DNA from 3 places in the Aeromicrobium sp. 50.2.37 genome. Region 1 is predicted to be linked to each of the others. Evidence: predicted binding sites of a transcription regulator. Region 1 holds the regulator's gene; each other region holds the start of a gene.

Region 1 (3,269 bases):
ACGAAGCACTGCGGGCCGAACCACGAGCTGCCGATCACCCGCGACGTGGGTGGCGGGCTCAGCACGTCCTGGTGGAACTGGCCCCATGGCCCCTCGGGGCAGAGGACCTCGTCGAGCGTGTCGACGCGACGCCAGCCGATCTCGGCGCCGTCGCCGCGGTACGACGTGCCACCGAGGGCGCGGGCCACGAGCTGGGCTCCGTAGCAGATGGCCATCACGGGGACGCCTGACCCGAGCGCCACCCGCACGACGTCGGACTCCGCCTCCACGACGCCGGCCCAGCGGGGCTCGTGCGCCGAGCGCTCCGACCCGAGGCTGAGGACCAGGTCGACCCCGGTCGCCGACCACGGGGCGTCGATGGTGTCGCGGTCGATCCAGGTCAGCTCGGCGCCGTGCTCACGCAGCCGCTCGGTGACGTAGCCGCCGGAGCGGTCGGTGTCGTCGGCCAGCACATGGACCTGCAGAGGGCGGTCCGCCGGCGGCGAGCCCGGATCGGTGGAGGCGTCGTTCATGCCTCCATGGTGCCGGACGGCCGCATCACTCGTAGACGGGCACCGCGAGGTCGGAACCGAGCTGCAGCGCGCCGGCGCTCGGCAGCGAGTTCATGCGCATGATGTCGTCGACCGTGTCGCGCACGTCGCCCTCGGGATTGGCGTCGGCCGCGATCTGCCAGAGGGTCTGCCCCTCCTGCACGGTGACGACCGTGGTGGCCGGGACGGCGCCGGCCTCCGACGTGGCGACGGTGGACGAGCCGAGCGCGACGACCGTGACCGCCAGCGCCGCGATGACGGCGAGCAGGAGCACGAGGCGGCCCCGGCGGGTCAGCCGGACGGCGGCAGGCTCGGCGGTGCGGCGCGGTGCCGAGGTGACCCCGCGGGAGAACGACGGGGCGAAGCGGCTGGTCTCGTAGACGGTGATGGTGCTCATGGTGACCTCCGGGGAAGGGAGAGGGTCGAGTGGTCTGGTGTGTCGATCGAGCACCTGTCGATGTCATTCGAACGTCGATGCTCCGGGGGCGGTGGTGCTCCGCGGATCCGACGAACAGATGTTCGATCGAACACGTGTACGACAGTAGGGGAAGGTGCCGACAAAAGCAGCCCCCTTTCGAACAGGAATCCGAACAGGCGGCTCGATCGCCTGCAATTCCAGCGAAAGAATCCTCGACACGGTGTTCGACTGTGACGCGTCGCACTCGCCTGGCGGCGCCCTGGGCACCGTCACGGGGCGAGCAAGCGCGGCGTTCGAACGCGCGACACGCTGTCGAACATGTGTTTGTAAACGTCCTCGCAGAGGTCTAGCGTGGTGACCATGAGCGACGACAGCACCCTCGACCCCTCCTCCGACGCGCCGCGTCGGGGCCGCCCGAAGGGTTCACGCAACTCCGTGCGTGAGCTGCCCGACGGTCCCGTCGACGAAATGACCGGCCTCACCGGCCGGCAGCAGAAGATCCTGCACTTCATGCGCGACCAGATCGAGCAGCGCGGCTACCCGCCCAGCATGCGCGAGATCGGTGGCGCGGTCGGCCTGGCCAGCACCTCCTCGGTCGCCCACCAGCTGCGGGTCCTCGAGCGTCTCGGCTACGTCAAGCGCGACCCCAACCGCCCGCGCGCGATCGAGATCTTCCTGCCCGAGGTGGTCAAGGCACGGCGCACGCTCAGCTCGGCCGACGACTCCGAGGTCGACGAGACGGGTTTCGGCGACCAGCGCCCCGAGGCCACCTACGTGCCCATGCTCGGTCGCATCGCCGCAGGCGGTCCGATCCTGGCCGAGGAGCAGGTCGAGGAGATCTTCCCGCTCCCCCGCTCCCTCGTCGGTGACGGCACGCTGTTCCTGCTCGAGGTGCGCGGCGACTCCATGGTCGACGCGGCGATCTGCGACGGCGACTACGTGGTCGTCCGCCAGCAGCCGGTCGCCGAGAACGGTGAGATCGTCGCGGCCATGCTCGACGGCGAGGCCACGGTCAAGACGTTCCAGCGCAAGGACGGCCAGATCTGGCTGCTGCCGCACAACGACGACTACTCCCCCATCGACGGCAACCACGCCACGATCCTGGGCAAGGTCACCACGGTGCTGCGCCGCCTCTGACTCCCGTCGACCGCTCACGGATACGACTCGAAGGGCCCCCTCCCAGGCGGGAGGGGGCCCTTCGATGTGGCCGTATGTATCAGCCCTTGAACTTCAGAGTGCCCACGCTGTAGTTCTTGCCGGCGGTGACCCTCTTGGTCTTGGTCCCATCGAAGGTGCGCCCGATGCCGCGCCAGGAATCGAGGTTGACGCCGATGCGGTAGTTCCCCGACGCGAGACCGCGGATGACGAACTTCCCGGAGGAGCCCGTGTATGCGGACCGCATGACAAGTGTGCCCTGGGTCGAGTAGACCGAGACAAGGAGCTCCTTGTTGCTCTTGCCCCCGGCGCGGGTGACCTTGCCCGAGATCGTGGCCCCCTTCGACGTCTTGGAGATGTTCGACGTCACCGAGCGGTCGGGGAAATTCACGGTCACGGCGCTGCCCGTGCCGGTGTGGCGGCACGCGTCCCGGTACATCCAGCCCTTGTACCCCGAGGGAGGGTTCTTCCCGGCGCGCGGGAAGCCCTTCTCGATGGACTTCGCGTACTCGGCCTTCGCGCCGTTGACTGTCTTCCACTTCTCGTGACCCCGCTCGAGGCCCTTGTGGTACAGGTAGTTGTCCTTGTAGATGCTCGGGTACCACGACGAGCACTGGGTGGTCCGTCCCACCTCCACGACGTAGCGACCCGGGCGAAGCCCGTCGAAGGCCTTCGTACCGTTGGAGTCCACGAAGCCGGAGGCCACGATCGGCTGGTCCAGCACCTTGGTACCGGGCACGTACTCGCGCACCGTGGACCACTTGTCCCATCCGTTGAAGCCCGAGTAGGTCGGGTCGGTGTCGAAGGTCAGCGTGTTCTTGTTCTGGTCCAGGTTCGCCGAGACCGTCGCCATCAGGTCGGCGTCGCGCCCGGCGACGAGGTCATCGTCCTTCGAGCTTGCCGTGTAGCGGGTGGCTGCATGGCAGTTGGCGTACTGGCCCGAAGCGCCGACCACGCCCTTGCGCTGCCCCCCGCCGGGGAGGTACTCCACTAGGTAGCCGGTCGACCCGCCCGAGGTGCGCGGCACGAATCGAGCGGTGTAGCTGCCGCCTGACGCGCGGGTACTGGCGAACTCGTTCGCGCAGTAGGGCACGTCGAGGGCGCGCAGATCCGACGCGCGAGTCGGACGCGAAGACGGAGGCGCGATGACCCGGACCTGCGCCGTG
Region 2 (3,269 bases), on a different contig from region 1:
TCGGTCTCGATCTCGAGCGCTTCGAGGCCGACCTGGACTCGGACGCGGTGCGCCGCCGTGTGCGCGAGGACGAGGACGACGCCGACCTGATGGACGTGTCAGGGACGCCGACGTTCTTCATCGGCACCGCCCGGCACGGCGGCCAATGGGACGCGCCCACGCTCATCGCCGCACTCGACGCGAGCCGGAGCCGTTGACGGTTCATGGCGCCTGAGGACACGAAGAAGCCCGGTCGCCGTCGTGACGGTGACCGGGCTTCGCCGGATGCTCAACGAGCAAGGATCACTTGAAGGCGTCCTTGACGTTCTCGCCGGCGTTCTTGACCGAGCCGGACGCCTGGTCCTTCTTGCCCTCGGCCTCGAGGTCCTTGTCGTCGGTCGCCTTTCCGAGGTGCTCCTTCGCCTCGCCGGTGACCTTCTCGGCGGTGTTCTTGGCCTTGTCGATGAAGCTCATGATGATCCTCCTGGATCGGTGGGTGACACTTCGACGGTACGACGGCTGGAAGTCGCTGCAACTCCAAGGAGCGCTTCCCGATGAACGTTCAGTGACTTCTCAGTCACACCCGTTTACTTCTTGAAGGCGTCCTTGACGTCCTCGCCGACGTTCTTGATCGAGCCCTTCGTCTGGTCCTTCTTGCCCTCGGCCTCGAGGTCCTTGTTGTCGGTCGCCTTGCCGACGGCCTCCTTGACCTCGCCGGTGACCTTCTCCGCGGTGTTCTTGGCCTTGTCGATGAAGCTCATGGAACTCTCCTTCTCGGGTGGGGAATCGGTGTGGCTTACGTTGTAAACCTTACGCCGTAAGCCGAAGCCCCACAAGGCGAGCTCCATGCGACCTCGGTCACGACCTCGGGCGCGCTCGCGGCCCGCCTGGCGCGGCACTCAGTCGGCGAGACGCGAGGCGATACCGTCGAGCATCTCCTGCAGGGCGCGGTCGAACTCCTCGGCGTAGCGGTCGGCCGCCAGGCCGGCAGCCAGCCGGTGGATCGCCGGGTACGTCGCCTCGTCCACGGCGCCGGACGGGTCGAGGATCTCCAGGGGCGTCTCGGCCTCTGCCACCGCCTCCTGCTCGTCCTCGTCGCGGGTGGGGGTGAGCCCACCGGGCACGGGCTCCGCAGCGTCGGCGCCTGCGGAGAACGATCCGTCGCCGTCCTGCGGGTCGCGCAACGTCCGCGCCCCTGTCTCCATCAGCAGGTAGCCCAGCAGGAAGCTGTTGAACGAGCGGTAGGCGAACACCACCTGGTCGTCGTCGAAGCCCTCCGCCTGCAGCGCCTCGAGCACCGACTCGATCCAGGTCAGGGACCGCAGCGGTGGGTTGATCCACGGCGCCTCCGACGGTCGCGTGGCCACGATCGGGAAGGCGTGCGGGTGCGCCATCGCGTAGCGGCGGACACCGCGCGCGAGCCGCTCCAGGTAGTCGCGCCAGCCGTTCTCGGCCACCCGCAGCACCTCGGGGTCGGCGTCCAGCTCGGCCACCACCAGGTCGACGACCGCGTCCAGCAGCTCATCGCGCGTGCCGACGTGCTTGTAGAGGCTCATCGCCTCGACGCCCAGACGCTTGGCGATCCCCCGCATCGACGCCGAGCCGATGCCCTCGTCGTCGATCAGCCGCAGGGCGGCCTCAGCGATCTTGCGGCGCGTCAACGTGCCGCGTCGGGAGGTCGTGGGAGGCATGGAGGGATCGTGCCACGGAGGGTCGAGACCAACGACCCGGAGTGCCGGCGCCGAAGGACTTCGAGGTCCGCGGACCTTGGTCATGTATTCGAACAGATGCTTGTTTCCTGTCTGATCTGCCCTCTAGGATGGGGTAGACCAGCAGGAGGAAGCATGAGCGTCGCCGCACTCGACACCCACCCGGTGCCGTCGTGCGTGCACGGCATCCACGCCCTCCTCGACACGGTCGCCACCAGCGCGTGGGACGGTCTGGACCCCGGTGAGGTCCGACGGCTCCTCGCCGAGATCGGTCGCGCCGAGGCGCGCCTGTCGGCCCACAAGATGGCCGCCGCACGGGTGCTCGAGAAGGCCCGCAAGGCCGCAGCGAACGGCGACGGACCGCGAACCGGGACGGGCACCTCGACGGGCGCGACCATCAGCATCGACTTCGGTGGAGACCGCAGCGGTGCCGACGCCCTGGTGAACACTGCCGAGAGAATCGCGGAGCAGACCACCCTCGTCGAGAACGCGCTCGCCGCTGGCGTGATCAGCGCCAAGCAGGCCGACCTGATCTCCCGCGCGTTGGCCAAGCTCCCCGAAGGCGTCACGGCAGAACAGCGCGAGCGGTGCGAAGAGACCCTCCTGAGGGACGCGCAGAGGCTCAGCCTGAAGGACCTGCGGCGCCGAGGGGACCGGATCACCGAGGCCTACAAGAAGACCACCGACGACGTCGACGCGGACGAAGACGAGATCCTCCGCCGCCGCGAAGAGGAAGCCCGCAAGAAGACGTCGTTCTCCATGTGGGACACCAACGACGGCACCGTCACCGGACGCTTCACCCTCCCCGAAGCCCAGGGCGCGATGCTCAAGACCGCCCTGGACGCGCTGGCAGCACCGCACCAGAAGGTCGGCACCGTCAACGCCGCCACCGGCGAGATGGACGAGGTCGGGTTCGGTCAGACCTACCCCCAGCGGCTCGGGCACGCGTTCGCGGCTCTGGTCGAGCATCTTCCCGCCGACCGCCTCCCCACCAACGGCGGCGTGAGTGCCGTGGTGACCGTGAACCTCGACCTCGACACCCTGATGGGTGGTCTGAAGGCCGCCGGCCTCTCGGACGGAACCCGCATCAGCGCCGGCGAAGCACGAAGGCTCGCCTGCAGTGCCCAGATCGTTCCGATGGTGCTCGACGGCAAGGCCCTCCCGCTGGACCTCGGGTCAGCAAACCGCTACTTCAACCGGTCATCCCGCCGGGCGATGGAGAAGCGAGACGGCGGATGCACCGCACCCGACAGCTGCGACCGCGACGCCAGGTGGACCGAGGCCCACCACCTCAACCCCTACGCGATCTCCAAGACCACCGACATCAGAGACGGCGCACTCCTGTGCCCCTTCCACCATCACCGGGCCCATCAGCAAGGCTGGATCGGACGCATCAACCCCGACGACGGCCACGTCGAGTGGAAGCTCCCCGGCTCCGACACCTGGCAACGCAACACCCGCTGGCGACCCTGACCTGCGTGACCACGACACCCCGACCCATTGGTCGGGGCAGACGTGCTGCCCAGCCGCCGCTGAACTGCCCGGAGTGGTCTCGATACACCTCCCCTCGCTAGCGCTCGT
Region 3 (3,269 bases), on a different contig from region 1:
ACCAGCGACGACGAGGCGGGGGTACCGGTGAATCCCAGTGACTGGGGCCTTCGACCGCTCGTCCTCGACGACGTCGACGCCGTCCACGCCGTCTACGCCGACCCCGGCACCTGGCGGCACCTGCCCTCGGGCGTCTTCACGGACCGCGCGCAGAGCCTGACGCTGGCAGAGCGTGCCGAGCGCGACTGGCGCGACGTCGGTCTGGGGGAGTGGGCGGTCCTGGTGGCCGGTGAGGTCGTCGGTACGGGAGGCGCCATGCCCCGCGACGGCTGGTGGAACCTCGGCTTCCGCCTCTCGCCCCGGGTGTGGGGCCACGGCCTCGGCACGTGGGTGGCCAGCGTGGGTGTGGGCGCCGCGCACCGCACGCGCGAGGACTGGCCCGTCGTGGCGCGGTCGCTGTCCTCGAACCCCGCCTCCGGCCGGGTCAGCGAGCTCGCCGGGCTCGAGCTGGTGCACCGGGCCCCGTTCCCCGACGGCCTCGACCGCATCGTGCACGCGGACCGGCCGCTCGAGCCCGACCTGCTCGACGCGATCGTCGCGCTCGGCTGAGACCGACCGACGGACCGAGCAGTCCCGAGGCCCGTCCGAGCCCGTCGCCGACCGCTGTACGCCCCGTGGCATGCTGGCCGCGATGAGGCACAGCGAGTTCTGGGAGCGGATGCGGATCCACCTCGGCGCGGCGTATGCCCGCTCGTGGGCGGAGTCGCAGGTCATGTCCGACCTGGGTGGCCGCACGGCCAGCGAGGCGCTGGATGCCGGGGTCGACCCCAAGACCGTCTGGCGTGCGGTGCACGCCCGGCTGGAGCTTCCCGCCAGCGAGCGCTGAGCTCACGGGGTCCGCACAGGGTGCTCACCGGCCTCGGCAAGGGCGGCGGCGAACAGTGGGGCTCGACGGGCCGAGCGGCCCGACGAAGGAGTCCTCATGAGCCTCACTCGCGATGCGGTCGAGAAGCCCGCGACGTCCCAGGTGCCCGTCCCGCTCGACGGCCGGATCGACCTCGCCGGCGAGCTGCCACGGCCCCGGCCCGATGACGACCTCGCGCCGAAGCAGGCGAGGTTCGCGGTTCCGCGCGTCGATCGTCGTCACCGTGCCGTCCTCGCAGTGGTCGGAGTGGCGGCGGCCGCGGCGCTGTTCGGCGGTGGGTACGCGGTGGGTCACGCCGCGGGCGACGCTCGCGCCGCAGCGTCGACGCCCGGTGCGGGCCAGGCCGATCCAGGGGGTTCGACGGGTCAGGACGGGCTGCCGACACCTCCCGACGGTGCCATGGCACCTCCGGGACTGCAGGACTCGCAGGATCAGCAGGGACTCGGCGCCGACGGATCTGGGACGGGTGGTCCGGGACTGGACGGCCAGGACTCCGGGTCCGTGGACCGCGCTGCGGACGAGGGCGCCAGCACGGTCTGAGCGGGCGGGTCTGCGGTCGGTGGGGGTGTCGGACTCGCCGTCGAGCACCCGACGGTCGCGACACGGCGTGTCGCGACCGATCGAACAGGTGTTCGTACTAGCGTTGTCCACACGGTTGACGCGAAGGTGTGTCGCTGTCCACAGGCGGGGTCGACGAGGCCTCAGATGTCTGAGGCGGCCCCTAGCGTCGCAGATGACCGGCCCCCACCGAGCAGAACGGACCAGCCCATGGCTTCCAAGGCACCACTGACCCCCGTCACCGCCGTCACGAGCGACCAGCGCGAGAAGGCGATCGACAACGCGATCGCCCAGATCGACCGCAACTACGGCAAGGGCGCCGTCATGCGCCTCGGTGAGCGGGGCCGGGTCCCGATCAACATCATCCCGACGGGCGCCACGGCGCTCGACATCGCGCTCGGCATCGGCGGCCTCCCGCGGGGGCGCATCGTCGAGATCTACGGTCCGGAGTCCTCGGGCAAGACCACGGTCGCGCTGCACGCGGTGGCCAACGCCCAGAAGGCCGGTGGGGTGGCGGCCTTCATCGACGCCGAGCACGCCCTCGACCCCGACTACGCCCGCAAGCTGGGCGTCGACACCGACGCCCTGCTCATCTCCCAGCCCGACTCCGGCGAGCAGGCCCTCGAGATCGCCGACATGCTGATCCGCTCGGGCGCCATCGACATCATCGTGATCGACTCCGTGGCGGCCCTGGTGCCCCGCGCCGAGATCGACGGCGAGATGGGCGACAGCCATGTCGGTCTGCAGGCCCGCCTCATGAGCCAGGCCCTGCGCAAGATGACCGGCGCCATCCACGGCTCGGGCACCACGGCGATCTTCATCAACCAGCTGCGCGAGAAGATCGGCGTCATGTTCGGCTCGCCCGAGACCACCACGGGCGGCAAGGCGCTCAAGTTCTACGCCTCCGTCCGGCTCGACGTGCGCCGCATCGAGACGCTCAAGGACGGTACCGACATGGTCGGCAACCGCACGCGCGTCAAGGTCGTCAAGAACAAGCTCGCCCCGCCGTTCAAGCAGGCCGAGTTCGACATCATGTACGGCCAGGGCATCAGCCGCGAGGGCAGCCTGATCGACGTCGGTGTCGAGACGGGCATGGTCCGCAAGGCCGGCGCCTGGTACACGTACGAGGGCGACCAGCTGGGCCAGGGCAAGGAGAACGCCCGCCAGTTCCTGAAGGACAACCCCGACCTCGCCGAGGAGCTCGAGAAGCGGGTCAAGGAGCACCTCGGGGTCGGCGCCACGATCGACGACGAGGTCGTCGACGACGACATCGACCTGCCCGCGACGGAGTTCTGAGCGTGCCCGGGGGACAGCCGCGAGGGCAGGAGCCACCCGTGGTCTCCGACGAGCCGGTGCGCGACACCGTTCAGGACCCCGATGCCGACGTCGAGTCGGTGGCGCGGACCATCCTGCTCAACAAGCTCACGGACTCGCCGCGCAGTCGCGCCGAGCTCGCCGAGGCGTTGGCCCGCAAGCACGTGCCCGACGACGTCGCGACGCAGCTGCTCGACCGGTTCGAGGAGGTTGGCCTGATCGACGACGCCGCGTTCGCGCGGGCCTGGGTCGAGTCGCGCTCACGCAGCAAGGGCCTGGCCACCAAGGTGCTGGCGCTCGAGCTGCGGCGCAAGGGCATCGCCGACGAGATCGCGCGGGAGGTCCTGGCCGACGTCGATCCCGACTCCGAGCGTGAGGCGGCGCACCGGCTGGTCCAGAAGAAGCTGCGCTCCATGCGTGGCCTCGACGACACCACCCGGGTCCGTCGCCTCACCGGCATGCTGGCGCGTAAGGGCTACTCGCCCCAGGTCGCCTTCGACGTGGTCCGCGAGGAGCTCGAGGCCGACGTGGA

The links. Region 1 encodes LexA, which represses DNA repair genes until DNA is damaged. Its sites were predicted from a motif close to TCGAACANNTGTTCGA; they were not measured.
Region 2: the regulator LexA is predicted to act here: its motif matches at 1,759-1,774, upstream of NUV38_RS11250 (HNH endonuclease signature motif containing protein).
Region 3: the regulator LexA is predicted to act here: its motif matches at 1,486-1,501, upstream of recA (recombinase RecA).

What each region holds. Positions count from the first base shown of each region.
Region 1 is NZ_JANLGG010000001.1:23,100-26,368, reverse strand. It holds gene NUV38_RS00115 (type 1 glutamine amidotransferase) at 1-512, opposite strand, end outside; gene NUV38_RS00110 (LysM domain-containing protein) at 538-927, opposite strand; gene lexA (transcriptional repressor LexA) at 1,309-2,085, shown strand; gene NUV38_RS00100 (carboxypeptidase-like regulatory domain-containing protein) at 2,165-3,269, opposite strand, start outside.
Region 2 is NZ_JANLGG010000018.1:72,119-75,387, forward strand. It holds gene nhaA (Na+/H+ antiporter NhaA) at 1-197, shown strand, start outside; gene NUV38_RS11235 (CsbD family protein) at 283-453, opposite strand; gene NUV38_RS11240 (CsbD family protein) at 567-740, opposite strand; gene NUV38_RS11245 (TetR/AcrR family transcriptional regulator) at 879-1,670, opposite strand; gene NUV38_RS11250 (HNH endonuclease signature motif containing protein) at 1,824-3,161, shown strand.
Region 3 is NZ_JANLGG010000029.1:32,069-35,337, forward strand. It holds gene NUV38_RS14455 (GNAT family N-acetyltransferase) at 28-549, shown strand; gene NUV38_RS14460 (DUF3046 domain-containing protein) at 632-826, shown strand; gene NUV38_RS14465 (hypothetical protein) at 923-1,405, shown strand; gene recA (recombinase RecA) at 1,634-2,719, shown strand; gene NUV38_RS14475 (regulatory protein RecX) at 2,758-3,269, shown strand, end outside.